4 regions of the Streptomyces sp. NPDC101227 genome follow, and region 1 is predicted to be linked to each of the others. Evidence: riboswitches for the same ligand, from Rfam matches in the RefSeq annotation. Region 1 holds a riboswitch; each other region holds the start of a gene.

Region 1 (7,010 bases):
GTCGCCGGCGGCCGCGGCGTTCCTGGAGGGGCTGGGCGTGACGCCGGGGTGAACCGGGGGTCTACGGGACGGCATGCGCCGTATGGGGCACGGGTTACGGTCGGGATGTGCACGACACGCCAGACGCCCCCGCGCCCGTCACCCCCGCCACCGGCTGCCCCGTCGGCCGGCCCGAGCTGTTCACCTGGGAGTTCGCCGCCGACCCGTACCCCGCGTACGCCTGGCTGCGCGAGCATGCGCCGGTGCACCGGACCGCGCTCCCCAGTGGCGTCGAGGCCTGGCTGGTGACCCGTTACGGCGACGCGCGCCAGGCGCTGGCCGACGCCCGGCTCTCCAAGAACCCGGTCCACCACAGCGAGTCGGCACACGGCAAGGGCAAGGTCGGCATCCCCGGCGAGCGCAGCGCCAACCTCATGACGCATCTGCTCAACATCGACCCCCCGGATCACACCCGGCTGCGCCGTCTCGTCTCCAAGGCGTTCACCCCGCGCCGGGTCGCGGCCTTCGCCCCCCGCGTACAGGAGCTGACCGACCGCCTCATCGACGGGTTCGCGGAACGCGGGGAGGCGGATCTGATCCATGAATTCGCCTTCCCGCTCCCCATCTACGCGATCTGCGACCTGCTGGGCGTACCGCGCGAGGACCAGGACGACTTCCGCGACTGGGCGGGGATGATGATCCGGCACGGCGGGGGCCCGCGGGGCGGAGTCGCTCGTTCCGTGAAGAAGATGCGTGGCTATCTCGCCGAGCTGATCCATCGCAAGCGCGAGGTCCTCGGGGAGCGGCCGGACCCGGACGAGGACCTGATCTCCGCGCTGATCCGGGCCTCCGACCATGGCGAGCACCTCACCGAGAACGAGGTCGCCGCGATGGCGTTCATCCTGCTCTTCGCCGGCTTCGAGACGACCGTGAACCTCATCGGCAACGGCACCTACCAGCTGCTGCGCCACCCCGCCCAGCGCGAGCTGCTGCAGAAGTCGATCGCGGCCGGCGACACCGATCTGCTCGCCACCGGCATCGAGGAACTGCTGCGGTACGACGGCCCCGTGGAGCTGGCGACCTGGCGGTTCGCCACCGAGGAGCTGACGCTGGGCGGGCAGCGGATCGCCGAGGGGGACCCCGTCCTGGTGGTGCTCGCCGCCGCCGACCGCGATCCCGCACGCTTCGCCGACCCGGACGTCCTCGACCTCACCCGGCGGGACAACCAGCACCTCGGCTACGGGCACGGCATCCACTACTGCCTGGGCGCGCCGCTCGCCCGGCTGGAGGGGCAGGCCGCCCTCGCCACGCTGCTGACCCGCCTCCCGGACATCCGGCTTGCCGCGGAACCTGACGATTTGCGCTGGCGCGGCGGGCTCATCATGCGCGGACTGCGGTCGCTGCCGGTGGAGTTCACGCCGGAGGTTTCCGCCGAGCGGCCGTGACCGGTGGCCCTGACCGACGGCCTGTCGACGGTCAGGGCCGGAGGTACCGAATCGGCGGCTCTGACCAGCTATGACCGCGAAGTGACGGAACGTCAGCCGCGTGACCTCTGCGTGATCTCGGCTACACCGACTTGTGACTACCCGTGACCCCGGCTACCTTTCGACCCACCGAATCGGCCACGGGTTCGACAGGCCGCACGGGTTCGACGGGTCGCATGGTTCGTCGCGTCCGTTCGCCTCACCGTGCCGGTTCGGCAGACAACTCCAGCACGTCTTCCGCCGCTCGAAAGGCAACCGCATGCGCTCCGGGAACGGCCGACACCGTCGCCCCCGTCAGGCACCGGCCATCTTTGTCACGGCGGGAGTGACCGGCGCCGGCCTCGCACTGCCGCTGTTCGCCGCGAGCGGTGCACACGCCGCCGACACCGCGACCTGGGACAAGGTCGCGCAGTGCGAGAGCGGCGGAATGTGGAGCGCGGCCTCCGGCAACGGCTTCTACGGCGGCCTCCAGCTGACCCAGGAGATGTGGGAGCAGTACGGCGGCACCTCGTACGCCTCGCGCCCGGACCTCGCCAGCCGCTCCGAGCAGATAGCCGTCGCCGAGTCCATCCTCGACGACCGCGGCCCGGACGCCTGGCCGAGCTGCGCGGTGAACGCCGGACTGACCAAGGACGGCCGGGCGCCGGAGGTCGACCCGGGCAGTACGAGCATCCCGCGGCCCGGCCCGTCGGACACCGGCCGCTCCGGCCCGTCGGACGATTCCTCCGATGGCCCCTATGGCGACCACTCCGGCGATCCCTCCGGCGATCCCTCCGACGACGCGTCGCCCACGCCGTCCCCGTCGACCCCCGACGCCTCGGACCCCGCGGACCCGTCCGCCCCCTCCCACGCGGGCGACGACGACAGCGACACGGACGACCAGGACGGCCCCGCCGGTCCGGAGGCTCCCGCCAAGGGCAAGCACCGCGGCGGCACCGACGAGGGCCCGGACGCCGAGCACGGCAAGGACGGCAAGAGCCACGGCGGCGACGGCAAGGGCGCGGGCGACGACGGCCGGCCCGCCGGCCGCCACGCCTCCCGCGGCGGCGAGGAGCGCCGTACGGACCCCGGCACGCGCCCCGGTGCGGACCCGTCCGCCCCCGCCGCCGACTACACCGTCCGCCCCGGTGACACCCTGTCAGGCATCGCCGAGACCCACGATCTGCCGGGCGGCTGGCCCGCGCTCTATGACCGCAACGAGAAGGTCGTCGGGGCCGACGCGGACCTGATCCACCCAGGTCAGCTGCTCGATCTCGGGCACGCGGCAGGGTAGTTACCGCCAGTTCGTCCCTTTTGGCGAAAGTGAGACAAGCGTCTCGTTCCGGGGTGCGGTGTCCGGCTCGTCGGCCGGAATCCGCACCCCGGCCCACCTGCGGAAATATGAGCCTCCGATGATCAAAAACGGTCAACTTGGTTCAGATAGTGGGGTTTGAACACCAAGCGGATTACTGATTACGGTCGGGACCGCTCGCCAAAGCGGGCCCTTCGATCACACGCCGAATCCTGCCGGTGATCGCAGGCACTCGACGCGCAAGCGCCGAAGGCAGGAGCGGGGGACCCAAGGTAAGTGCCGGCCCCACCCGTGAAAGCGGGTCAACCGGCTTGGGGTGAAGCCGCGTGTGCTGCACACGCGGCCGGGTACTCACACGACCCGAACCCGACAGCTCACCTCGTAGGCATCGGTGAGGAAACGAACGAACCATGCTGAACAAGGGCAAGCACCGTCGTCCGTCCAAGGCCGTCCGCATCGCCACCCTCGCCGGTGTCGCCGGTGCCGCCGTCGCCGTCCCGATGATGGGCGCCACCTCCGCCTCGGCCGCCTCCGTCGCCACCTGGGACAAGGTCGCCCAGTGCGAGTCCGGCGGCAACTGGTCGATCAACACCGGCAACGGCTACTACGGCGGCCTCCAGTTCTCGAACTCCAGCTGGGCCGCCGCCGGTGGCACCCAGTACGCGGCCCGCGCCGACCTGGCCACCAAGGCCCAGCAGATCGCCGCCGCCGAGAAGCTCCTCGCCATCCAGGGCCCGGGCGCCTGGTCCTGCGCCGGCGCCGGCAACCTGACCGCCGGTGGCCCGTCCCCCGACCTCAACACCTCCACCAAGGCCGAGGTCAAGAAGGCCCAGCCCGCGCCGAAGCACACCCAGCCCGCCGCGCCGAAGCAGGAGAAGGTCCAGCCGGCTCCGAAGAAGGCGCACGGCCACGGCAACTACACCGTCAAGGCCGGTGACACCCTCGCCAAGATCGCCAAGGCGCACGGCACCACCTGGAAGACGGTCTACGCCCACAACAAGTCCGTCATCGGCGGCAACCCGAACCTGATCTTCCCGGGCCAGCAGCTCAGCATCTGAGCCGCCCCCACCGGGACTCCCGCGGGCCCGAGCGAGCGGCCCGCTGCCTCCCCGAGCCGGCCCCGCCCGGCGCGCTTCCCCCCGCGCGCCGCGGCGGGGCTTCTCCATACGCGACTGCCTACGGCGACCGCATACGCGACTCCGTAGGCCACCGCGTACGCCACACCGCGCGCCGCGCCGCGCTCCGGGCCACCGGAACCCGTCACCAGCGGCTTCCCGCGCTTTTTCCTGTGCAGCGAACAATGCTCCTAAACGCCCCGGGAAATGGGCATCTGGGCCTCTTTTCGTCCCACGGAGCGGGCCAACGGCGAGCGGACCTCCCCGGGCCCGTTAGGCTCGTGCTGCAGAACTCCAGACACCCACGAAGGAGACAACGTGCCGTCCATCGACGTCGTCGTAGCCCGCGAAATTCTCGACTCGCGAGGTAATCCCACGGTCGAGGTCGAGGTCGGCCTCGACGACGGCAGCACCGGCCGTGCCGCCGTGCCGTCCGGTGCCTCGACCGGCGCCTTCGAGGCCATCGAGCTCCGCGACGGCGACCCGAACCGTTACCTGGGCAAGGGCGTGGAGAAGGCCGTCCTGGCCGTCATCGAGCAGATCGGCCCGGAGCTCGTCGGCTACGACGCGACCGAGCAGCGGCTGATCGACCAGGCGATGTTCGACCTGGACGCCACCGACAACAAGGGCTCGCTCGGCGCCAACGCCATCCTCGGCGTCTCCCTCGCCGTCGCGCACGCCGCCTCCGAGGCCAGCGACCTGCCGCTGTTCCGCTACCTCGGCGGCCCGAACGCGCACGTCCTGCCCGTCCCGATGATGAACATCCTCAACGGTGGGTCGCACGCCGACTCCAACGTGGACATCCAGGAGTTCATGATCGCCCCGATCGGCGCGGAGTCCTTCTCCGAGGCGCTGCGCTGGGGCACCGAGGTCTACCACACCCTCAAGAAGGTCCTGAAGGCCAAGGGCCTGGCCACCGGCCTCGGCGACGAGGGCGGCTTCGCCCCGAACCTGGGCTCCAACCGCGAGGCCCTCGACCTCATCCTCGAGGCCATCAAGGAAGCCGGTTACGCCCCCGGCCAGGACATCGCGCTGGCGCTGGACGTCGCCGCCTCCGAGTTCTACAAGGACGGCAAGTACCAGTTCGAGGGCAAGGACCGCTCGGCCGCCGAGATGACCGAGTACTACGAGGAGCTGGTGGCGGCCTACCCGCTGGTCTCCATCGAGGACCCGCTGTTCGAGGACGACTGGGCCGGCTGGAACGTCATCACCGAGAAGCTGGGCGCCAAGGTCCAGCTCGTCGGCGACGACCTCTTCGTCACCAACCCCGAGCGCCTCGCCCGCGGCATCGAGGAGAACTCCGCCAACGCCCTCCTGGTCAAGGTCAACCAGATCGGCTCGCTGACCGAGACCCTGGACGCCGTCGAGCTGGCCCAGCGCAACGGCTTCAAGTGCATGATGTCGCACCGCTCCGGTGAGACCGAGGACGTCACCATCGCCGACCTCGCCGTCGCCACCAACTGCGGCCAGATCAAGACCGGCGCCCCGGCCCGTTCCGAGCGCGTCGCCAAGTACAACCAGCTGCTGCGCATCGAGGAGATCCTCGACGATGCGGCGGTGTACGCGGGCCGTTCGGCCTTCCCGCGCTTCGGTAAGTAGTTCCCCGAACCGCTGAGCACAGCGAGGGCCGACGGCACGGTCAGGCTCTGATGCGGTAATGCAGCCGCCTTCCTGCGTCCCCGGCAACGGTCCCGTACCGTTGCCGGGGACGTACGTGGTTAAGGCGTCCGGACGACGGAAGGGGAGGCGACGTGCCCGCGGACCGGTTCTCGACCGCGACCCGGCTCAAGGCGCTCGGCACTGCGCTTGTCGAGTCCGGGGCGGCCGCCCGCGTCTACCGCGCCCGCCCGCCGCGCCGCAACCGCCTCACCGGCCGCGCCGCGCTGCTGGCCCTGGTGATGTGCTCGCTGGTCGTCGCGCTCGCCTACCCGATACGGCAGTACGTCTCCCAGCGCTCGGACATCGCCGACCAGCGCCGTAAGGCCGACAACGCGGCCAGGACGCTGGACGGCCTCCGCGACCAGAAGGCCCGCTGGCAGGACCCGGCCTACGTCGAACAGCAGGCCCGCCGCCATCTGCACTTCGTCATGCCGGGCGAAACCGGCTACATCGTCCAGGACAGCTCCGGCACCGGCCCGGCCAAGAAGGCGCCCCGGGCGGCCCAGCGCCCCTGGTACGAGACCCTTTGGGCGGGCGTCGATGCCGCGGACAAGCCATAGCCGGTACGGTCACGGAGCCCTGGCCCACACGGCCGGGCGGCGGCAGCCCGTACTGTCATAAGAGGGGAGCCGACACCCCTCGCCGCCCACCTCCACCTCACCCCTCCCCACCGAAAGCGCACATGGACACCGCCCCGCCCCAGACCGAGCCCACCGAGCCCACCGCCGCGGACATCGCCGCCTTCAAGGAGCAGCTGGGCCGCCCGCCGCGCGGCCTGCGCACCATCGCGCACCGCTGTCCCTGCGGGCAGCCGGACGTCGTCGAGACGGCGCCCCGCCTGGAGGACGGCACGCCCTTCCCCACGCTCTACTACCTCACCTGCCCGCGCGCGGCCTCCGCGATCGGCACGCTGGAGGCCAACGGCGTGATGAAGGAGATGAGCGAGCGGCTGAAGACCGACCCGGAGCTGGCCGCCGCCTACCGCGCGGCCCATGAGGACTACATCCGGCGCCGGGACGCCATCGAGGTGCTGCAGGGGTTCCCGAGCGCGGGCGGCATGCCCGACCGGGTCAAGTGCCTGCACGTCCTCGTCGGTCACTCGCTCGCGGCGGGGCCCGGGGTCAACCCGCTGGGCGACGAGGCCATCGCCATGCTCCCGGAATGGTGGATGAAGGGCCCGTGCGTCAGCCCGTGCCCGGACGCCCCAGAAGCCAAGGGCACCACCCCCGAAGCCCCGGACGCCCCCGAAGGAGACGCCAAGTGAAGCGGGTCGCCGCCATCGACTGCGGTACGAACTCCATCCGGCTGCTGGTCGCGGACCTGGACCCCGCGACCGGCGAGCTGACGGACCTGGACCGCCGGATGCAGATCGTCCGGCTGGGCCAGGGCGTCGACCGGACCGGCCGGCTGGCCCCCGAGGCGCTGGAGCGCACCTTCGCCGCCTGCCGCGAGTACGCCGCGGTGATCCAGGAACTGGGCGCC
Region 2 (7,010 bases), on a different contig from region 1:
GGTCGAGTGAGAGGAGTTCCCCAGGGGTGAGGGCCGGCTCAGGCATTGGGCGGAAGGTCGGTACCGGCGCCGCGGCGGCGCACCGAGACCAGGTCCCGGCGGGTCTCGTCGGAGGGGGGCGCGGCGACCGTGGCGGCGGCGACCTCGGCGGCCGGCTCGGGTACGGCGTCCGTGCCCTGCTCCGCGTCCGTACGGTGCTCCGGCAGCGTCGTGGTGTCCGTGCCCTCGACCTCGAACCCGGCGTCCGCGATCATCGCCAGGTCGTCCTTGCCGGCCTGGCCCTCGCTGGTCAGGTAGTCGCCGAGGAAGATGGAGTTGACCAGGTGCAGGGCGAGCGGCTGCATGCTGCGCAGATGCACCTCGCGGCCACCGGCGAGCCGTACCTCCACGTCCGGGCAGACGAACCGGACCATTGCCAGGATGCGCAGCGCGCGCTGCGGCGTGAGGTTCCATTCCTTGGCGAGGGGGGTGCCCTCGAAGGGGATCAGGAAGTTCACCGGGACGGAGTCCGGGTCCAGCTCGCGCAGCGCGAAGACCACATCGACCAGGTCTGCGTCGCTTTCGCCCATTCCGGCGATCAGTCCCGAGCAGGCGGACATGCCCGCCGCCTGGGCCTGCTGGACCGTGGAGACCCGGTCGGAGAAGTCGTGTGTGGTGCAGATGTCGCCGTAAGTGGCTTCTGAGGTATTGAGGTTGTGGTTGTACGCATCGGCGCCCGCCGTGCGCAGACGTTCGGCCTGGCCGTCGGAGAGCAGGCCGAGACAGGCGCACACCTCGACGCCCTCGTTCTGCTCCTTGATGGCGGAGATGGTGTCCGAGACGCGGTCCACGTCCTTGTCGGTGGGCCCGCGGCCACTGGCCACCAGGCAGACCCGCTTGGCGCCGCCGGCCACCCCGGCGGCGGCCGCCTTGGAGGCGTCATCGGGCTTGAGCCAGGTGTACTTGAGGATCTCGGCCTTCGACCCCAGCCGCTGGGAGCAGTATGAGCAGTCCTCAGGGCACAGACCGGACTTGAGGTTGACGAGATAGTTGAGCTTGACCCGCCGCCCGAACCACTGGCGGCGTACCTTTCCGGCCGCGGCCACGACATCGAGCAGTTCGTCATCGGACGTCGCCAGCACGGCGAGCGCCTCTTCGCGGGTCGGCAACTCGCGCCGCAGTCCCTTGTCCACCAGCGTGTTCAACAGGTCCATGGCGTTGATCCTGACGTACGCCACCGCCCCCGGCCAAGGAGGATTCCCACAACACGGCGTGTTCGGGGTGTGTGTATCGCCACACCGTGGCCGTGCGGAACGACCGCTAACGTCTATCGACAGCCCACAATCGAGGCCGATGGACGAGGCCGCCAGACGAAGGACGCCGATGCTTCAGGACTCCGCCCCGTCGCCGCTCCGCGACGCCTCGCCCGCGACGCCCGCCGAGCCCTCCCGGCGGACGCGGGGCGCGGCCTTCGACTGGATCGACGAGGCGCGCGCCGAACGCCGGCGGGCCGGGCTGGTCCGTACGCTGCGCCCGCGGCCCGCCGACTCCCCGCTGCTGGACCTCGCCGGCAACGACTACCTGGGACTCGCCCGGCACCCCGAGGTCACCGATGGCGCGGCCCGGGCCGCCCGCCAGTGGGGCGCCGGCGCCACCGGATCCCGGCTGGTCACCGGCAGCACCGAACTGCACGCCCGGCTGGAGGCCGAACTCGCCGCGTTCTGCGGCTTCGAGGCGGCCCTCGTCCTGTCCTCCGGCTACGCCGCCAACCTCGCGGCCATCACCGCACTCACCGCCCAGGGCACCCTCGTCGTCTCGGACGCGGGCAACCACGCCTCCCTGATCGACGGCTGCCGCCTCTCGCGGGCCCGTACGGCGGTCGTCCCGCACGCCGACCCGGAGGCCGTACGCGAAGCGCTCGGCGGCCACGACGGCCGGGCGCTCGCCGTCACCGACTCGGTGTTCTCGGTCGACGGTGACGCCGCGCCGCTGACCGCCCTCACCGCCGCCTGCCGGGCACACGGCGCGGCCCTCGTCGTCGATGACGCGCACGGCCTGGGCATCCTGGGCGAGGGGGGCCGCGGCGCGATGGCGGCCGCCGGACTGGCCGGGGACGCCGATGTGGTGACCACCGTGACGCTCTCCAAATCGCTCGGCTCCCAGGGTGGCGCCGTGCTCGGCCCGGCGCGGGTCATCGAGCATCTGGTCAACACCGCCCGCTCGTTCATCTTCGACACCGGGCTGGCCCCGGCGGCGGCCGGTGGCGCGCTCGCGGCGCTGCGGCTGCTGCACCGCGAACCGGAGCGCGCCACCCGGGTCCGCGGGGTGGCCCGGGAGCTGCACGCCCGGCTCACCGCGGCCGGTCTGGTGGCCGTACGGCCGGATGCCGCCGTGGTTTCCGTACGGGCCCCCTCTCCGGAAAAGGCGGTCCGCTGGGCGGCCGATTGCCGGGAGGCGGGACTCGCGGTCGGCTGTTTCCGGCCACCGTCCGTTCCGGACGGGATCTCCCGGCTGCGGCTCACCGCCCGGGCGGACCTGACGAGCGAGCAGGTCGACACGGCGGTGGCCGTGATCACCGCGACCGCACCGCCGACCTGAGCCTCTCTGGCAGCCCAAATGCCGTCTTGTGTCGCAGAGTTCACCGCATTGGGCGACATATATCCGCACATCTCGGTGGATCGGCCGCAACACCGTCGGCAAGGGTGACACTCTGGCGCGCACAGCACCGGCCCGGGGCCCCGGCGGACATCCGCCACGGCCCCGGCGGGAAAGGGACGGCGTCACGATGGCAGACCACCAGGAATCCTCACTCACCCTGCCGAGCGCCCCGGCCTCGGTATCCCTCGCCCGCAGGCATGTGCTCGAGGTGCTCGCCGCATGGGGCCTGCCCGCCGACACGGAGTACGCCGACGCCGTCCGCCTGATCGTCTCCGAGCTCGCCACCAACGCCGTCCAGCACACCTTCGGCCAGTCCCCGACCTTCACCGTCGCCCTCCGCCTCGACCGCGCGCAGCTGCTGCGGATCGGCGTCACCGACAGCCACCCGCGCCGGCCGCGGCGGCTGCCCGCCGCCGTCCAGCAGGACAACGGACGCGGCATGGTCATCATCCGCTCGCTCGCGGCGGAATCCGGCGGCCGGCTGAGCGTCGTGCCCACCGCGTGCGGCGGGAAGACCGTCAGCATCGCGATGCCGTGGACGGTCGGCGTCCGCTGACGCGCCGCAGGGGCGCGTCACCCGTCATGGCGCCCCGGACTTGCGGGTGAACGCGCCGTGCAGCAGGGCCCGCAGGGTGTCCGCGGCCGGGGTGCCGCCGCCCGCGCGGTAGGCAACGGAGATCGTGCGGTGCAGCTCGGGCGGATCCAGCGGGCGGATGCCCAGCGGGGTCACCGAACCGGTCGCCATCATCTGCGGCACCACCGCCACCCCGAGGCCGGCGCTCACCAGGGCACACACCACCCCGTAGCCCGGTGACTCGCAGCGCACGGCCACGCTCGCCCCCGCGGCCGCCAGCGCCGCCTCCACCGCGCGCCGGTTGGGATTGGCCGGCGCCATGCTGACCAGCGGCTGCCCGGCCAGCTCCGACAGCGCCAGCCGCCCGCTGCCCGCCGACAGCGCATGCCCGGGGGCCGTGACCAGCACCAGCTCCTCGGTCAGCAGCGGCGCCAGCCGCACCCCGTCCGGCACCGGCACCGCCTCGCCCGGCACATACTCATGCGTCAGCGCCAGATCCACCTCGCCGAGCGCCACCGCCGTCATCTCCTGAGGTGGTACGAACTCCGTCACGCTCAGCTCCACATCCGGGTGGGCCCGCCGGAACGCGCTCAGCGCGGGCGGCAGCAGATGCGTACCGGCCGTCTCGAACGTGCCCACCCGCAGCCGGCCGCCCGACAGCCCCGCCAGCCGGGACAGCTCGTGCCGCGCCAGGTCCAGCTCGTCCAGCACCCGCCGGGCCCGTACGAGCAGCAGCTCACCGGCCGCCGTCAGCCGGGCGCCGCGGTGGTGGCGCACCAGCAGCGCCGTCCCCGTCTCCCGCTCCAGCTTGGTGAGCTGCTGGGAGAGCGCGGGCGCGGTGTAGCCGAGCCGCTCGGCGGCCCGGGTGATCGAGCCGGCCTCCGCCACGGCCACCAGGGCGGCCAGCCGCGTGGGGTCGTACACAGAGACCCGCCTCCCTTAAGAACCTCTTCAGGCTGACCCAGGAGATTGCCAATACCTATTAAAGGCTCCGACGGGCGATGCTGCTGTCATGGACGGACATCTGATGGCTTTCACCGGCATCGCCGCGGGCATGGTCGCCATGCCGGGCGCGGACTTCGCGGTCGTGGTGCGCAACGCACTCGCCTCGCGCCGGGCGGGGGTGGCGACCGCCTTCGGGGTCGCGGGCGGACTGCTCGTGCACACCGCGCTGGCGGTGGCCGGGCTGGCGGCGGTGCTGGTGGCCGTGCCCGCGCTGTTCGAGACCGTCCAACTCCTGGGCGGTGCCTATCTGTTGTATCTCGGCGCCCGTGCACTGATCGCGGTCGCCCGCCGCCCTGCGGCCGACCGGCAGGCGGCCGGCGCGCAGGGCGGGGCCCCCGGTCCGCACCCGACGGCCGGCCCCGGCACCGCGCCATATCTGCGCCAGGGCTTCTTCACCAATGCGCTCAACCCCAAGGCCCCCGTTCTCTTCCTCAGCCTGCTGCCGCAGTTCGTCCCGGCGGGGCAGCCCGCGCTGCCCCGGACCCTGCTGCTGGCGGCCATCGTCGTCGGCATGGCGGCGGTGTGGTTTCCCGCCGTGGCGCTGCTCGTCGACCGGCTCGGCGCCTGGCTGCGCCGTCCGCGGGTGTCCCGCGCCCTGGAGGCCACCACGGGAGCGCTGCTGACCGCCCTGGGCGGCATTCTGCTCGCCGAGCTGGTCCTCACCTGAGCCGCCGGGGCCGGCGTGAGCCCCCGGCGCGGGCGGCGCGGTTACCGGACCGGCGGCGGGCGGGAAGCTCCCGCACGCCGCCGCCATCAATGGCTCGCTCAGTTCGCCGGTCACTTCGCCAACGTACCCAAGGCCACTGACAATTGACCGTGACCTGCCGATCGCCGCAGGTCAGCCCACCCGCCCGTACCAGACGGCGGAGCTCCAGATCCTCTCCAGCCGGACCACCGCTCCCTCCTTCGGCGCATGCCAGATCCGGCCGCTGCCCGCGTAGATGCCGACGTGGTACACGCCGCGGCCGCCATGGAAGAAGACCAGATCGCCGCTTCTGCGCGCCGCTCGGGTGACATGGCTGGTGTCGTTGTACTGCGCGGCCGCGGTCCGTGGCAGCGCCTTGCCCGCGTGCTTGAACGAGTACCTAGTCAGCCCCGAACAGTCGAAGCGGTGTGGGCCTTGGGCGCCCCACTGGTAGGGGGAGCCCCGCTTCGAGGCGGCGATCCGCAGGGCCTTCGAGGAGACGGCGGCCGCCTCGGCGTCGGCGGTCGCTCCTGGCGCCACAGTGGTGCCCGTGATCGTGACCATCGTGAGGGCGGAAACGGTGCCGGCGCGTGCCAGCAGATGCGGCAGATGTCCACGCATGCTCATGCGCAACCCTTCGTCAGCCGCCTGCGAAGGGGGACCTGTCGGGTTCGGGCAGGCGAAGAGTGCCCGGCCGTGCGTACGGCTTCACCCCAAGGAGCCCTCGGCCACGAGTGCCGGGGCCCCGTCGTGCTCGGGTCCTCCGCTCCTGCCGATCCAACCGCGTCGACCTGACATCCGGACGGCGGCAGGATTAGGCGTCCGCCCGGACCGCCCCGTCGCGGTGGCGGGGCCTTGTCGTGGAGGGATCTTCACGCCGCCACCGCCCGAAATCCGGTAAGAAATGCGCTGCGTGACATTGGTCACATTTACACCGAATGGTGACTTATGTCGGTTTTCACGAGGTGGAGTCGGCGGAGGGTGAGCCCGGGACCAGGGGTGACGCGTCAACTGCCGCGTGACAACCGGGTGCGCTCTGCAAATCGTCGACTCCCTGTAACGAGCGCGTCTGTTACGCCGTACGGGCTCCTCGGCCGGGCGCGTGTCGGATCACGGCTCGGGCTGCGGCGGTACCGCGACCAGCCGGGCCCGGCGTTCGCCGTCCAGGACCCGCAGCGCCCGCGTCAGCGTCCCGGAATGCAGCTCGCTCTCGCCGCGCTGATGCATCAGCGCCAGCGCGTCGCGCAGTCCGGCCGCCTTGCCGACCAGTGCCTGAGCCGCGCGCAGGCCGCTGTAAGTGCCGTTTCCGCGCGCCGGATTGATCCGGCCCAACAGGTCCAGTACCTCCAAGTACCGGTCGATCACTTCACCCTCGGCCCGGGTCAGCGCGGGCAGCGGCGGCAGCTCCGGTGGCAGCACCTGAGTTCACCGCGCGCCGAGCTGGGCGGCCGGCTGCTTGCGGCCGCGGGTGAGGCCGTCGATCAGGCCGTACTCCTGGGCGCCGTGGGCGTCGAAGATCTTGTCGCGCTCGATGTCCCTGGCGATCAGTTCGCGCGGCTGTCCGGTGTGCAGGGCCAGCAGCTCCTCCAGTTTGTCGCGGGTGCGCAGCAGTTCCGTCGCCTGGATCTGCAGATCGGAGGCCTGGCCCTCGATCGGCTCGGGCAGTGACGGCTGGTGGATGAGGATGCGGGCGCTCGGCAGGGCCATCCGCTTGCCCGGCGTGCCGGCGGCCAGCAGCACCGCGGCCGCGGAGGCGGCCTGCCCCAGGCACACCGTCGCGATGTCGCAGGAGACGAACCGCATCGTGTCGTAGATCGCGGTCATCGCGGTGAAGGAGCCGCCGGGGGAGTTGATGTAGAGCGAGATGTCCTGGTCCGGAGCGGCGTGTTCCAGGTGGATGAGCTGCGCCATCACGTCGTTGGCGGAGGTGTCGTCGACCGTGGTGCCCAGGAAGATGATGCGCTCGCTCAGCAGCTTGGAGTACGGGTCCAGGGTGCGCACGCCGTCGGTGGTGCGCTCGGTGAACTCCGGCAGGACATAGCGGGCCGTCGGTCGCAGCATGACTGCTCCTTCTGCTTCTCTGTAAAAAATGTACAGGATGTACATCCC
Region 3 (7,010 bases), on a different contig from region 1:
CAACGACCCCGCCTACCGGAACAAGAAGTTCCCCGTGGTCGAGCTGCTGCCCGGCTACCCCGGCTCGGCCAAGGCCTGGTACGGAGCGCTGCACGTCGGCGAGCAGCTCCGCCCGCTGATGCAGCGCGGCGAGATCAAGCCGTTCATCCTGGTGTCTCCGCGGACGAACATCCTCACCGGCGCCGACACCGGTTGCGTCAACATTCCCGGCAAGGTCAACGCCGACAGCTGGCTGACCGTCGACGTGCGCCAGATGGTCATCGACAACTTCCGGGCCGGCGGCAGGCCGGACTCCTGGGCGCTGGCGGGCTATTCGGCGGGCGCGCACTGCGCCGCCAAGCTCGCGCTGTCTCACCCGGACCGCTACCGCGCCGCCGTCGCCATGTCCGGCTACAACGACCCGGCACTGGAGCCCGACTCCCTCGCCGGCAAGGACCCCAAGCTGCGCATCGAGTCCAACCCGCTGCACATCCTGAAGGCCGCCAACGCCGCCGGCCGGCCGCCGCGTACGGCCCTGTTCGTCTCGGGCGCGGCGGGCGACGGCTACCAGGCGGGCATCGGCCTCCAGCAGATCGCGAAGCGTCCGACGACGGTTACCGTGCAGCAGATCGCGGCCAACGCGGGCGGTCACACGACGGCGGTGTGGCGCACCCAGGTGCCGGAGATCTTCCGGTGGCTCGGCCTGCAGGTCAGATCCTGAGAGCGCCGCACCAACCGGCCGCGAACTGGCCGAAGACAGAGCCCCCGGGGCGGCACCCCTGCGGAGGCGGAGGGCCCATCGGGTGCTGAGGGGCTGAGAGGCTGTCAGCCACCGTGGGCGCGGCCCGTGTCGACGTAGCTGCCGGCGTGCGGCCGTACTTCTCCGGTGCCGCGTACACACGGGACTCGGTAACGCCGGTCTGACGGCGACGTCGACTTCTGAGGCCGGCCCGCTGCCGGGGATCAGGCCGGCCGGGTCGCCGCCGCGAAGGGCATCTCGTCGATGGGGGCGATGCGGACCGGGGCCCCCGGATGCGGGGCGTGGATCATCTTGCCGTCGCCGATGTAGAGGCCCACATGGCTGATCCCGGAATAGAAGAACACCAGGTCACCCGGGGCGAGCTGGGACCGGTCGATGCGCGGCCCGGAGCCGATCTGGGTGTAGGTCGTGCGGGGCAGCGAGACGCCGCCGGACTTCCAGGCGGCCTGGGTCAGGCCGGAGCAGTCGAACGCCGAGGGGCCGGTCGCGCCCCAGACGTACGGCTTGCCGAGCGCGGCGTAGGCGAACGAAACGGCGTGCGCGGCACGGGAGTTGGGCGCCTGCGCTCCGGCGTCGTCCGGGGCCCCGGACGGGTCGGCCTCGGGCGTCATCCGCCGCCGCTGCTGCTCCGTCAGCCGGTTGAGCAGCGCCTCGGCGGAGTCCAGTTTCCGTACGATCGTGACGCGTTGGCGCCGCAGCGTGCCCTCGGTGCGCTCCAGCCGCTCCGCGGTGGCCTCGGCGCGGTCGCGGATCTGACGGACGCTGCCGAGCCGGCGCGCATATCCGGCCACCGCGTTCGCCTGATGGCTGCCCGCGCGCTCCAGGATCGTGGCGCCGTCCAGATAGCGCTGCGGATCGGCGGACATCATCAGCCGTACGGTCGGGTCCACGCCGCCGGAGCGGTACTGGTTTCCGGCCATCGTGCCCAGCTGGGCCTTGGCGGCGTTGAGTTTCTGGGTCCGGCGGGCGGCCTCGTCCTGGAGCCGGCTCAGCTCCGCGCGTGCGGCATCGGCCTGTTCCTTGGCGCCGTTGTAGTGCTGCGTCGCCACCTCTGCCTCCTGGTACAGCGCGTCGACCCGGCCCTTGACCTGGGCGGGGGTGGGGCGGGGAGCGGCCTGGCCGGTGCCGTCGAAGGCGGCGACGCCCGCGGCACCGGCAAGGGCCAGGGCGGCGGCCGTACGGGCGGTGCGGGCCGTACGGGCGGTGCGGGCGGTGCGGGCGGTGCGGGCGCCGCCCAGCGGTGCCGGCGGGTGCTGCTTGGTCTTGCGGTGCGACGCCACGGTGGCCGTCACTTCCTTCCGTACGGGCCGCGCATTCGTCGGCCGCCTGGAGTGAGGACGGTAAACCTGCACGTCACGGCATAGCGCCCAGTTGGCCGGAATTGACGGCTTTCGACCGCGAGTGGCGGGCGGATGAGCGAGTGTCCGCCGCGTACGGGGCCGTGCGCGGCCTGCCATGATCGAAGCGGCGATTACCGGCGCCCTGCCGGAAGGCGCGTGATATGCGGCGGATACGATCCCGCACTATGGACGTAGTAATCAATATCTTCGTCGGCCTGCACATCATCGGCATCGCCTCCCTGCTGGGCGGCTTCCTCACCCAGATGAAGGCGATGAGCGCGGGGGCCGCCCGCTTCGTGCCGGCCATGCTGCACGGCGCGCTGACGATGCTGGTCACCGGCATCGTGCTGGTCGGGCTGAACCAGGCCCAGGACCAGCCGGTCAACAACATCAAGATCGCCATCAAGATGGCCGTCCTGGTGGTGATCCTGGCGCTGGTCTACGTCAAGCGGGACGAGGAGAAGATCGCCAAGCCGCTCTTCGGTGCCGTCGGCGGGCTCACGATGGCCAACATCTTCATCGCGGTGCTCTGGACCTGAGACCGGCCCTGCGGAGTTCGGCTCCGGCCGCCCGGAACCCGGCTTCGACGCCCGCACCTCGGCTCCGGCGTCCACCCCGGCCCCCGGACCGGGCACCCGCTACATACGGCTCACCGCGCGGTCGTCCCTTCGAGAGGACGACCGCGCGGTGGCGTGTGGGGGGTGGGTCCGGGGCAGTTGTGCGGTAGGGGCCTGCGGCCCCCTTAGGGGAGCCCCGTAGGGGGCGAAGTCGTTCGAACCAGCCGCTCAGCCGCCGCTCAGGCCGGCCGCACGCTCCCGTAGATCGGGTCGTAGTAGATCGACTCCACCCGGACGTTGGCGCCCGGGTGCGGTGCGTGGATCATCTTGCCGTCGCCTATGTAAATGCCTACGTGGCTGATGTCGTCGAAGAAGAACACCAGGTCACCGGGCTTGAGGTCGCTGGTCGCGACCCGCTGGCCGACCTTGACCTGGTCCCACGTCGTACGCGGCAGATCGACCCCGGCCGCCTTCCACGCCGCCGCGGTCAGGCCCGAGCAGTCGTAGGAGCTCGGGCCGGTCGCGCCCCAGACGTACGGCTTGCCTATCTGGGCGCGGGCAAAGGCGAGCACCTTCTCCACCTGGGTGGAGCTGGTCGACCCGCCGCTGGTGGAGCCGCCACCGGTCGAGCCGCCGCCCGTCGTGCTGCCGCCGCTCTGGCGCTGCTGGCGCTCCTTCTCCGCCTGCTGGCGCGCCTTCTCGGCCTGCTGCCGCGCCAGCTCATCGGCCCGGCGCTTGGCGGCCGCCTCCTTCTGGCGCTCCAGCTCCGCCAGCCGCGCCTTCTCCTGCGCGGTCAGCCGGGACAGCAGCTGCCGCGCCTCGGCCAGCTTCTCCTGGACGGACCGCTTGGACTCCTGCAGCGAGGTCTGCGTCCTCTGGAGCTGCTCCAGGCTGGAGGTCGCCTTGGCCCGCTGCCGGGCGGCGGCCGCCTGCTGCTCCTGGTAGTCGGTGACCGCCTGCTTCTGCCGGCCGGTGAGCCGCTCCATCAGGTGCGTACGGTCGAAGAATTCCTGCGGGTCCTTGGCGAGCATCAGCTGCGTCGTGGGGTTCATCCCGCCGGTGCGGTACTGCGCGGAGGCGAAGGTGCCCAGCTCGCGCCGGGACTCGTTCATCTTCTGTGCGCGCTTGGCGGCGGCGTCGAGCAGGCCGTTGACGGTGGCGCGCTGGTGCTCGGCGCCCTCCTTGGCGGCGTTGTACTTCTGGGTGGCCACCTCGGCCTGACGGTAGAGCCCGTCGACCTTCTGCTTGACCTCTTCGATGGTGGGCTTGGGAGCCCTGGGGGCGGCGTCGGCGGACTGCGAGAGCAGGGTGACCGAGGCGAGGGCGGCAGTGGTGAGCCCGGCGGCCGTACGACGGCTCCCGGGCGAGGTGAGTATGCGGGTGCGCGGCTTGCGGTGCGACGCCAAGGCCGGCGACTCCTTCCGTGGACCGCCTACCGGGTTAGCTGTCGGGTTCGGGCGGTGTCGATGACGGAAGGCTTGCCCTACGGTCGATGCGTCCGCTGCTGGCGGCCGCACCGGCCGATTCACCCCGGTGGTGCTGGTGGGTCCCCGGCTCCGGGTGCCTGGTGGCAGGGCCGGACTCGGCGGAGGCGGCCCGTGCAGACGCTGTCGTCCGCGGGGAAACGGGCTGCCCGAGCAGGCACGGTAGCCAACTCGTGTGACTCCTGTGAAGGCTGATGTTCGATATGCCCGAAACCTTTTTGTGACCTTAACGCGATCTCGGGGATGCGGGCCGCGGGCCGGGGGCCGGATCTGGAGAGGTGGCGGCGGGCTGTCAGTGCGGCGGCCTAGACTCGGTGGGCGATGAGCAGCCTCTTTGACGACAGCTTCCTGGCGGACCTCGGCCCCAAGCACGAGGACGAGCCCCCGCCGCCCCCCGAGGACGAGCACGGCCCGGCCCCGGAGGAGATTCCCGCTGACCTCTTCGACGGAAAGTTCCACGGGAATTTCGACGCACCGGTGCCCCAGGAGGCGTACTACCGCGACGGCGCCGCCCGCCCCGTCGTCGACCCCGCCGCGCTGCTCGAGGGGCTCAACGACGAGCAGAAGGCCGCCGTGGCGCATCACGGCAGCCCGCTGCTGATCGTCGCCGGCGCCGGCTCCGGCAAGACCCGGGTGCTCACCCACCGCATCGCGCATCTGCTCGCCGAGCGCCATGTCCACCCCGGCCAGATCCTCGCGATCACGTTCACGAACAAGGCCGCGGGCGAGATGAAGGAGCGCGTCGAGGACCTCGTCGGGCCCCGCGCCAACGCCATGTGGGTCTCCACCTTCCACAGCGCCTGCGTCCGCATCCTGCGCCGCGAGTCCAAGAAGCTCGGCTTCACCTCGTCCTTCTCGATCTACGACGCCGCCGACTCCAAGCGCCTGATGGCCCTGGTCTGCCGCGACCTCGACCTGGACCCCAAGCGCTTCCCGCCCAAGTCCTTCAGCGCGAAGATCTCCAACCTCAAGAACGAGCTCATCGACGAGGAGACCTTCGCCGGGACGGCCGCCGACGGCTTCGAGAAGACCCTGGCCGAGGCCTATGCGATGTACCAGTCGCGGCTGCGCGAGGCCAACGCCCTGGACTTCGACGACATCATCATGACGACGGTCAATCTGCTCCAGGCCTTCCCGGATGTCGCCGAGCACTACCGCCGCCGCTTCCGCCATGTCCTCGTCGACGAGTACCAGGACACCAACCACGCCCAGTACACCCTCGTCCGCGAGCTGGTCGGCCCGGGCACGGACGAGATGCCCGCCGCCGAGCTGTGCGTCGTCGGTGACGCCGACCAGTCGATCTACGCGTTCCGCGGCGCCACGATCCGCAACATCCTCCAGTTCGAGGAGGACTACCCGGACGCCACCACGATCCTGCTGGAGCAGAACTACCGCTCGTCGCAGACGATCCTGTCCGCCGCCAACGCCGTCATCGAGCGCAACGAGAACCGCCGCCCCAAGAACCTCTGGACCGACGCCGGCGCCGGCCCCAAGATCACCGGCTATGTCGCGGACACCGAGCACGACGAGGCGCAGTTCGTCGCCGACGAGATCGACCGGCTCACGGACGCCGGAGACGCCAAGTCCGGCGATGTCGCCGTCTTCTACCGCACCAACGCCCAGTCCCGCGTCTTCGAAGAGATCTTCATCCGGGTCGGGCTGCCCTACAAGGTCGTCGGCGGCGTGCGCTTCTACGAGCGCAAGGAGGTCCGCGACGTCCTCGCCTATCTGCGGGTGCTCGCCAACCCCGAGGACACCGTCCCGCTGCGCCGGATCCTGAACGTCCCCAAGCGCGGCATCGGCGAGCGCGCCGAGGCCATGATCGACGCCCTCTCCTCCCGCGAGAAGATCACGTTCCCGCAGGCGCTGCGCCGCGTCGACGAGGCGTACGGCATGGCCGCCCGCTCCGCCAACGCCGTCAAGCGCTTCAACGTCCTCATGGAGGAGCTGCGCACGATCGTGGAGTCCGGCGCCGGGCCCGCCACGGTCCTGGAAGCCGTCCTGGAGCGCACGGGCTATCTCGCCGAGCTCCAGTCCTCCACCGACCCCCAGGACGAGACCCGGATCGAAAACCTCCAGGAACTCGCCTCCGTGGCCCTGGAGTTCGAGCAGGAGCGCGGCGAGGAGAACCCGGGCACGCTCTCCGACTTCCTGGAGCAGGTCGCGCTGGTCGCCGACTCCGACCAGATCCCCGACGAGGACGAGGACGGCAGCGGCGTCATCACGCTGATGACCCTGCACACCGCCAAGGGCCTGGAATTCCCGGTCGTCTTCCTCACCGGCCTCGAAGACGGCGTCTTCCCGCATATGCGCTCCCTGGGCCAGACCAAGGAGCTGGAAGAGGAGCGCCGGCTCGCCTATGTGGGCATCACGCGCGCCCGCGAGCGGCTCTACGTCACCCGCTCCACGATGCGCAGCGCCTGGGGCCAGCCCTCGTACAACCCGCCCTCGCGTTTCCTGGAGGAGATCCCGGACGACTATGTCGAGTGGCGGCGCACGGGTCCCGCCACGCCGTCCGCCTCGATGGGCGGGCTGTCGTCGCGCGGTGGCGGTGGCGGGGGAGGCTTCGGCGGGGGCATCGGGTCCTCGCTGTCCTCGTCGCGCGCCAAGGGGCCGAGCGGCTTCGCCACGCGCCGGGCCACGGACCGGCAGGTGGCCTCGCTGGCCGTCGGCGACCGCGTCACGCACGACAGCTTCGGCCTGGGCACGGTCGTCGGCGTCAAGGGCAGCGGAGACAACGCCGAGGCGACCATCGACTTCGGCGGCGAGAAGCCGAAGCGGCTGCTGCTGCGGTACGCGCCGGTGGAGAAGCTGTAGCGGTACGCGGCGGGGCCTCGGCGTAGCGGTACGCGGCGGGGCCCCTGCGGTACGTCAGCCGAAGTGGGCGCCG
Region 4 (7,010 bases), on a different contig from region 1:
GGCACGCTGGTCAAGCGCTACCTGAGCAACCCGGTCAGCCACGAGGTCGACAGCGCCCAGGGCAACGTCACGACCATGACCCACCACGTCCTCGTCGTGAAGCCGAAGGACAAGGCGCCGGTCACCGCCGCCATCGCCGCCCGCAAGGGCCGCACGATCATCTTCGTCCGCACCCAGCTGGGCGCCGACCGCATCGCCGAGCAGCTCGTCGACGCGGGCGTGAAGGCCGACGCGCTGCACGGCGGTATGACGCAGGGTGCGCGCACCCGCGTCCTCGCGGACTTCAAGGACGGCTACGTCAACGCGCTGGTCGCCACCGACGTCGCCGCCCGCGGTATCCACGTCGACGGCATCGACCTGGTCCTGAACGTCGACCCGGCCGGCGACCACAAGGACTACCTGCACCGCTCGGGCCGTACCGCCCGCGCCGGCCAGTCCGGCACCGTCGTCTCCCTGTCGCTGCCGCACCAGCGCCGGCAGATCTTCCGGCTGATGGAGGACGCGGGCGTGGACGCCTCGCGCCACATCGTCGGTGGCTCCGGCGCGTTCGACGAGGACGTCGCCAAGATCACCGGTGCGCGCTCGCTCACCGAGGTCCAGGCCGACGGCGCCAACAACTCCGCCAAGCAGGCCGAGCGCGAGGTGGCCGAGCTCACCCGCGAGCTGGAGCGTCTGCAGCGCCGCGCCACCGAGCTGCGCGAGGAGGCCGACCGGCTGACCGCCCGTGCCGCCCGCGAGCGGGGCGAGGACCCGGCCGAGGCGCTCGCCGCCGCCGCCGAGACCGCCGAGGCCGAGGCCGCCGCCGCGGCCACCGTGCCGGCCCAGGCGACGTCGGACGAGGCGTCGAACCGCTCGTACGAACGCCGGGACGACCGGGGGAACTTCGAGCGCCGGGAGCGCCGCGACGACCGTCCGGCCGGCCGTTCCTTCGACCGTCGTGACGACCGTTCCGGTGGCGGTTTCAACCGCGACCGTCGTGACGACCGTTCCGGTGGCCGTTCCTTCGACCGTCGTGACGACCGCTCCGGCGGTGGCTTCAACCGCGACCGTCGCGATGACCGTTCCGGTGGCGGTTTCAACCGCGACCGTCGTGACGACCGTTCCGGTGGCCGTTCCTTCGACCGCCGTGACGACCGTCGTGACGACCGTTCCGGTGGCCGTTCCTTCGACCGTCGTGACGACCGTTCCGGTGGCCGTTCCTTCGACCGTCGTGACGACCGTTCCGGTGGCGGCTTCAACCGTGACCGCGGCGACCGCCCGAGCCGCCCGTTCAACCGTGACGACCGCTCCGCCGGCCGTCCCTCCGGTGGCTACCGTTCCGGTGGCGGCGACCGCCCGTTCAACCGTGACGACCGCTCCGGTGGCCGTCCCTCCGGCGGCGGCTACCGCTCCGGTGGCGGCGACCGCCCCCACGGCCACCGTGGCTCCGGCACCGCGACCGGCTCCTTCGGCCGCCGCGAGGACAAGCCGCGCTGGAAGCGCAACGGCTGATCGCTGATCCGCTGATCCACCGCAGGGCTCGTACGACACGCAAGTGCCGTACGGGCCCTGCGCGTTGGGTGCCGCGCGGGCGGCGGTGACGCCGGTTTCTCCGGCCCCGTCGAGGAGTCCGGGCGGCCCGTCGAGGGGGCCAATGGGTAATGCCTTCGGGCTGCGGCGCGTCCTCGGGCTATGCTGCTCGGTGCGGGCCATTAGCTCAATTGGCAGAGCAGTGGACTTTTAATCCATTGGTTCAGGGTTCGAGCCCCTGATGGCCCACCGGTTGAGTGCTGGTTCTGACGTCCTGTGGGGCTGTGACCAGTGGATTGGCCCCGGTACGCGAGAGCGGCCGGGGCCTTTCGCATATCCGCGCCACCGGCCCCGTGCAGCCGCGGCCGGTCCTTCCGCTTCGGTGCCCGGACTCGCGTGACCCGTACGGCCCAGGACAATTCGCTGACCGGCCGCGCACCCGAAACCCTTGGGAGTCGACAGCCTTGGCGGTGAGAAGAGGCCGGTGCGGATGCTTGGAGGCGGCGGGAACCGTACGGGTGCACAGGAGCGGGCGGCGCGCCGCGCCGGGATGACCCCGCTCGGCCGTCGCCTGGCCCGCTGGCTCCCCGCCGTCCTGATCGTCGGCGGCTTCGCGTTCGACATGAGCACGCCGCCCCAGTACACCGCCGCGCCGTTCTTCTCCGCGGCTCCCTTGATCGCGGCGCCCCTCTTCTCCCTGCGTGCCACGGCCGTCACGGTGATCGCCGCGGCCGTGAGCGAGTACGTGGTCGTCATGTACCACAGCACGAAGGACAACACCGAGTCGGTCACCGAGGCCCTGACCGTCTTCGTCGTCGCTTTTCTCGCGCTCGGCATCAACCGGGTCGTCCGGCGCAGCGACGCCCGGCTCGCCTCCGTACGCGATGTCGCCGAGGCCGCCCAGCTCGCCCTGCTGCCCACCCCGCCCGACCGGATCGGCGGGCTCGCGGTCGCGGCGCGCTATGTGGCCGCGCAGGCCGACGCCCGGATCGGCGGCGACCTCTACGCGGTGCAGGAGACGCCGCACGGCGTACGGCTGATCGTCGGCGATGTCCGGGGCAAGGGGCTGGAGGCGGTGGAGGCCGCGGTGGTCGTCATCGGCGCCTTCCGGGAGGCGGCGGAACAGGAGGCCACCCTGGAGGCGGTGGCGGGCCGGCTGGAGCGGGCGCTGCAACGGGAGGGCGGGCGGCGCGCGGGGCTGGACCAGGTCGAGGGGTTCACCACGGCCGTCCTGGCGGAGATCCCGTCCGGCACGCACTCCGTACTGCGCGTCCTCAACCGTGGTCATCCGGCCCCGCTGCTGCTCGCCCCCGACGGCGGGCTGTGCGAGCTGAGCCCCGCCTCGCCCGCGCTGCCGCTGGGGATGAGCGAGATCGCGGGGTGGCCGGACCGGGTGGACGAGACGTTCTTCCCGGCCGGTTCGCTGTTGCTGCTGTTCACGGACGGGGTGACCGAGGCCAGGGACCGGGCCGGCCGCTTCTACGACGCGCCGGACCGGCTGCGCGGCCGTCACTTCCCGGGACCGGATGTCCTTCTGGACGTGCTGGTCGACGACGTCGCCCGGCACACGGGCGGGCCGCAGGCGGACGACATGGCGCTGCTGGCGGTGCAGCGGCCGCTGGGGGAGTAGCTCGTCCGGCGGGTGTGGCTAGATCGTCCGGCGGGTGCGGTTCATCCGGCGGGTGTGTTCTCGGTGAGCAGGCGCAGGCTCGCGCCGTCCGGGCCGGTGAGGGCGACCGGGCGCTCGTCCAGCGCGAGGGTCAGCAGGTGGGCGTCCTCGGGGCGCGGGGCGTGCTGGGCCGGGGCGGCGATCCAGGGGAGGACGGTGTGGTGCTCGTGGGAGATCCAGTGGCCGGGGCCGTCCCGCTCGGCGAGCAGCGACCGTACGAGAGCGGCGAACTCCTCGCGGCGGGCGAGCGGGAGGGTGCCCAGGACGGCCGTGTGGAAGATGACCAGCGTCGCCTCGGACGGGGCCTCGGCGGCCAGCGCGGGCAGCTCGTCGAGGAGATCGCCGCGCACGATCCGGGGGCGGGGCGCGGGGCGTACGGCTTCCACGGCGGCCGCGAGCCGGTCGGCACGGTCCTGGCTGTGGGGGCTGTAGGCGCCGTGGGCGCCGTGGCTCTCGTCCGCGGGCCAGCGCAGGGCCTGGAGCCAGCGGAGGTCGTCGCGTTCGGCGACCGGGTCGAGCGGGTCGGGGTCGATGCCGGCGCGCCAGACGATGTCGGGGAGGCGGGTGAGGGCTGCCGGCGCGACGGGGGCGGGGCCCGGGGCGTGGCCGGGGCCTGCGGTGCTCGTACGGCACACGAAGGTCACCGGGCTCCCGGGCGCCCCGAATTCCGTTCCGGGGCCCGCGCCGTCCCCCTCGTACCGGTAGCGGTACCGATCGGGCTGCAGGCACAGGCCCGCCGCCGCCCCGACCTCCAGCAGCGCCAGCGGCTGCGGCAGGCGGGCGAGCAGCGGCAGCAGCGTGGCGCAGTGCGCCGGTTCGCCGGTCCGGTCGGCGCGCCGCATGATGACGGCACGGACCTCGTCCCAGTGCCGGACGGTCCACTCGCGCCAGCGTCCGTAGGCCGTCTCGTCGCGCGGTCCCAGCTCGGCGTGCGGCCCGTCGAGATAGCGGACGGCGGCCAGGAGGAGGGTGGGCCGCTGTTTGTTCCCGGCCGGCAGCGATCCCGACAACAGATCGCAGAACTCGGCGTCGTGGCTGATCCGGGCGGTCAACTCCGCGTGGGCGTCGGACCGTCCCCGCGCCTGCTGCCAGGAGAACTCCCGGTACCGATCCGCCACTGTCTGCGCGCTGTTCACGACGTTGACCACGTTGACGACCATGATCCGACGTTACTGCTCTCACGCTGCGTAATGAGCGGGCACCCCTCCGCATAACAACTGACGCACAATCACCGGAAGATCGTTTAGCCGGGCCCGGTCAACTCGCCCCCTTTGTGACCCTCGTGGGCGAAAAAGTCCATGCCAAAGCTCATGCGGAGCGCATACGGATTCCCCGGAAGGCTTGGAAAATGGCGGCGATCTCTATTACTGTCCGATAACGGAGCGCGGTCGTCCCAGCCGTCGCAGAGGCGGCGCCGCGCGCCTACGCCGAATCCCGCAAGCGCACGCCATGCACGTCGCACGTCATCACGGCACGCAGGAGCACCCGTACGGATCGAGCGCATGTGCACGGACGGGCGCCAGTGGGCACTGAACATCGCCGACCGGCACCGCACCGCACGACCGCTCGTTCCATGCGACCCGCGCCCCCGCGCCGCCCGTGCTGTCCGCGTCATCTGCACCATACGCACGATCCGCACCATCTGTACGGCATGCATGAACTGCACCGAGGGAACCGGGGAACCACCACCTTGGGGTGAATCGGACGCCTCCCACCAGAGGCGCCCGTAGGAGACCTTCCTGCTCCGAACCCGTCAGCTAACCCGGTAGGCGTGAAGGAAGGAAAGGAGTGCGCCCCAGTGGCGTCCAACAGGCCTGCCCCCGAGGTTCCGTCCGCCGCCCACCTCGATGACCGGGGTCCGTTCGACGACGGAGGCCGTTTCGAGGGCCCCGGAGTCGTCTACCAGGGCGGCGTCCGCGACCGCGAGCGCGACGGCGCGCGCGACGGCGACGGACCGTGGGAAGAGTGGAACCCCACCGAGGAGTCCGTCCGGTCCGTCCGCGGCAAGCACCGGGTGGCCAAACAGCGCGGCGGCGGACTCGCACGCAGCGGTACGGTCCTGGGCGTCGGCGTCATCGCGGCGGTCGGCGCGGGCGGCATGGCATCGGCCGAGGGCCGCCCGCCGGTCCCGATCTCCATGCCCGACATCGGCGGCATGGCCCACGACATCGCCGAGAAGCTGCCGGACGCCGAGTCCCTCCCCGGCATAGGCGGCCTCATATCCGACTCCGGGCCGTCGGGCTCCGGTACGGGCGCCGACTCCTCGTCCCCCCACGCCGCCGGCCCCCTCTCCCAGGCGGGCCTCACCCAGCACGAGGCGGCCCAGGGCACCGGCGCCGGCGAGGCGCTGCGCCACCGCATCCTCCAGCAGGCCGACGCGCAGCAGGGCGCCGCCGAGCAGGAGCAGCGCGAGGCCGCCGAAACCGCCGCCGTCGACCGGGCCGAGAAGGACGCCACCGCGCACCACGCCGCCGCCGAGAAGGCCGCGGCCGCCAAGCGGGCGGCGGAGCTCGAGGCCAAGCGGCAGGCGGCGGAGGCGGCGCGCAAGAAGGCCGAGGCCGAGCGCCTCGCCGAACTGGCCAAGAGCTTCATCACCCCGGTGGCCTCCTACACCCTCACCGCCAGCTTCGGCCAGGCGGGCGACCGCTGGGCGGCGGACCACACCGGGCAGGACTTCGCCGCACCGACCGGCACTCCCGTCAGGGCGGTTCACTCCGGCACCATCACGCAGGCGGGCTGGGCCGGTTCGTACGGCTACCGCCTCGTCGTCACCCTCGACGACGGCACCGAACTCTGGTTCTGCCACCTGTCGTCCATGGTGAAGACCTCCGGCAAGGTCAGCACCGGCGACGTCATAGCCCGCGTCGGCGCCACCGGCAACGTCACCGGCCCGCACCTCCACCTGGAGGTCCGCCCGGGAGCCGGCGATCCGATCGACCCGATGCCGTGGCTGCGGGACCACGGGCTGAACGTCTGATGTGACGGGGGGGGAGGCGAACAACCTCCCGAAGCGACCTGCCGGAGCACCTCCCGGGAACAACATCCCGGAGCAGCTCCCGGGAATAACTTCCCTCCCCCCAACGCTGCAACAACGCATGACCGCAACACGCACCCCCCTCGGCTCGCTCTCCGTCTCGCCCCTCTCCCTCGGTGGCAACGTCTTCGGCTGGACGGCGGACGAGGCCGAATCCTTCGCCGTACTCGACGCGTACGTGGCCGGCGGGGGCAACTTCATCGACACCGCCGACGTCTACTCGGCCTGGGTCCCCGGCAACCAGGGCGGTGAGTCGGAGACCGTCATCGGCAACTGGCTGGCCTCCCGCGGCAACCGCTCCGACGTCGTCATCGCCACCAAGGTGGGCGCCCGCCCCGACCTCAAGGGCCTGTCCGCCGCCACCATCAAGACCGCGGTCGACGCGTCCCTCACGCGCCTGCGCACCGACTACATAGACCTCTACTACACCCACTACGACGACGAGTCCCTCGAGGTCGGGGAATTCCTCACGGCCCTCGACGACCTCGTCCGGGCCGGCAAGGTCCGCGAGATCGCCGCCTCCAACATCTCGGCGAAGCGCCTGGAGGAGTCCCTGGCCTTCTCCGCCCGCGAGGGCGTGGCCCGTTACGTGGCCCTCCAGCCCCACTACAACCTGGTCTCCCGCGACACCTACGAGGGCGAGCTCGCCGACGTGGCCGCCCGCCACGGCGTGGCCGCGGTCCCGTACTACGCCCTCGCCTCCGGCTTCCTGACCGGCAAGTACCGCCCGGGCACCACCGTGGACAGCGCCCGCTCCACAGGCGCCGCCCAGTACCTGTCCACCGACCGTGGCCCCCG

The links. A riboswitch is a leader RNA that binds a small molecule or an ion and turns the genes downstream of it on or off. The one in region 1 is predicted to bind cyclic di-AMP.
Region 2: another riboswitch for cyclic di-AMP. It lies ahead of ACIRPT_RS03745 (C40 family peptidase); the one in region 1 lies ahead of ACIRPT_RS09910 (transglycosylase family protein).
Region 3: another riboswitch for cyclic di-AMP. It lies ahead of ACIRPT_RS16320 (NlpC/P60 family protein); the one in region 1 lies ahead of ACIRPT_RS09910 (transglycosylase family protein).
Region 4: another riboswitch for cyclic di-AMP. It lies ahead of ACIRPT_RS23250 (M23 family metallopeptidase); the one in region 1 lies ahead of ACIRPT_RS09910 (transglycosylase family protein).

What each region holds. Positions count from the first base shown of each region.
Region 1 is NZ_JBIWOD010000004.1:69,840-76,849, reverse strand. Features, by position in the region: gene ACIRPT_RS09925 (LysR family transcriptional regulator) at 1-52, shown strand, start outside; gene ACIRPT_RS09920 (cytochrome P450) at 108-1,424, shown strand; gene ACIRPT_RS09915 (transglycosylase family protein) at 1,789-2,736, shown strand; cyclic di-AMP (ydaO/yuaA leader) riboswitch at 2,948-3,157, shown strand; gene ACIRPT_RS09910 (transglycosylase family protein) at 3,165-3,812, shown strand; gene eno (phosphopyruvate hydratase) at 4,188-5,468, shown strand; gene ACIRPT_RS09900 (septum formation initiator family protein) at 5,621-6,088, shown strand; gene ACIRPT_RS09895 (DUF501 domain-containing protein) at 6,211-6,792, shown strand; gene ACIRPT_RS09890 (exopolyphosphatase) at 6,789-7,010, shown strand, end outside.
Region 2 is NZ_JBIWOD010000001.1:808,040-815,049, forward strand. Features, by position in the region: gene ACIRPT_RS03715 (adenosylmethionine--8-amino-7-oxononanoate transaminase) at 1-46, opposite strand, end outside; gene bioB (biotin synthase BioB) at 39-1,193, opposite strand; gene ACIRPT_RS03725 (8-amino-7-oxononanoate synthase) at 1,333-2,577, shown strand; gene ACIRPT_RS03730 (ATP-binding protein) at 2,765-3,193, shown strand; gene ACIRPT_RS03735 (LysR family transcriptional regulator) at 3,218-4,135, opposite strand; gene ACIRPT_RS03740 (LysE family translocator) at 4,224-4,883, shown strand; gene ACIRPT_RS03745 (C40 family peptidase) at 5,055-5,528, opposite strand; cyclic di-AMP (ydaO/yuaA leader) riboswitch at 5,532-5,732, opposite strand; gene ACIRPT_RS03750 (hypothetical protein) at 6,012-6,320, opposite strand; gene ACIRPT_RS03755 (ATP-dependent Clp protease proteolytic subunit) at 6,327-6,962, opposite strand.
Region 3 is NZ_JBIWOD010000006.1:267,295-274,304, forward strand. Features, by position in the region: gene ACIRPT_RS16305 (alpha/beta hydrolase) at 1-700, shown strand, start outside; gene ACIRPT_RS16310 (NlpC/P60 family protein) at 943-2,031, opposite strand; gene ACIRPT_RS16315 (hypothetical protein) at 2,265-2,618, shown strand; gene ACIRPT_RS16320 (NlpC/P60 family protein) at 2,876-4,042, opposite strand; cyclic di-AMP (ydaO/yuaA leader) riboswitch at 4,050-4,234, opposite strand; gene pcrA (DNA helicase PcrA) at 4,442-6,937, shown strand.
Region 4 is NZ_JBIWOD010000009.1:326,398-333,407, forward strand. Features, by position in the region: gene ACIRPT_RS23230 (DEAD/DEAH box helicase) at 1-1,491, shown strand, start outside; tRNA gene ACIRPT_RS23235 (tRNA-Lys) at 1,686-1,758, shown strand; gene ACIRPT_RS23240 (PP2C family protein-serine/threonine phosphatase) at 2,000-3,139, shown strand; gene ACIRPT_RS23245 (DUF2332 family protein) at 3,181-4,338, opposite strand; cyclic di-AMP (ydaO/yuaA leader) riboswitch at 4,832-4,965, shown strand; gene ACIRPT_RS23250 (M23 family metallopeptidase) at 4,977-6,155, shown strand; gene ACIRPT_RS23255 (aldo/keto reductase) at 6,274-7,010, shown strand, end outside.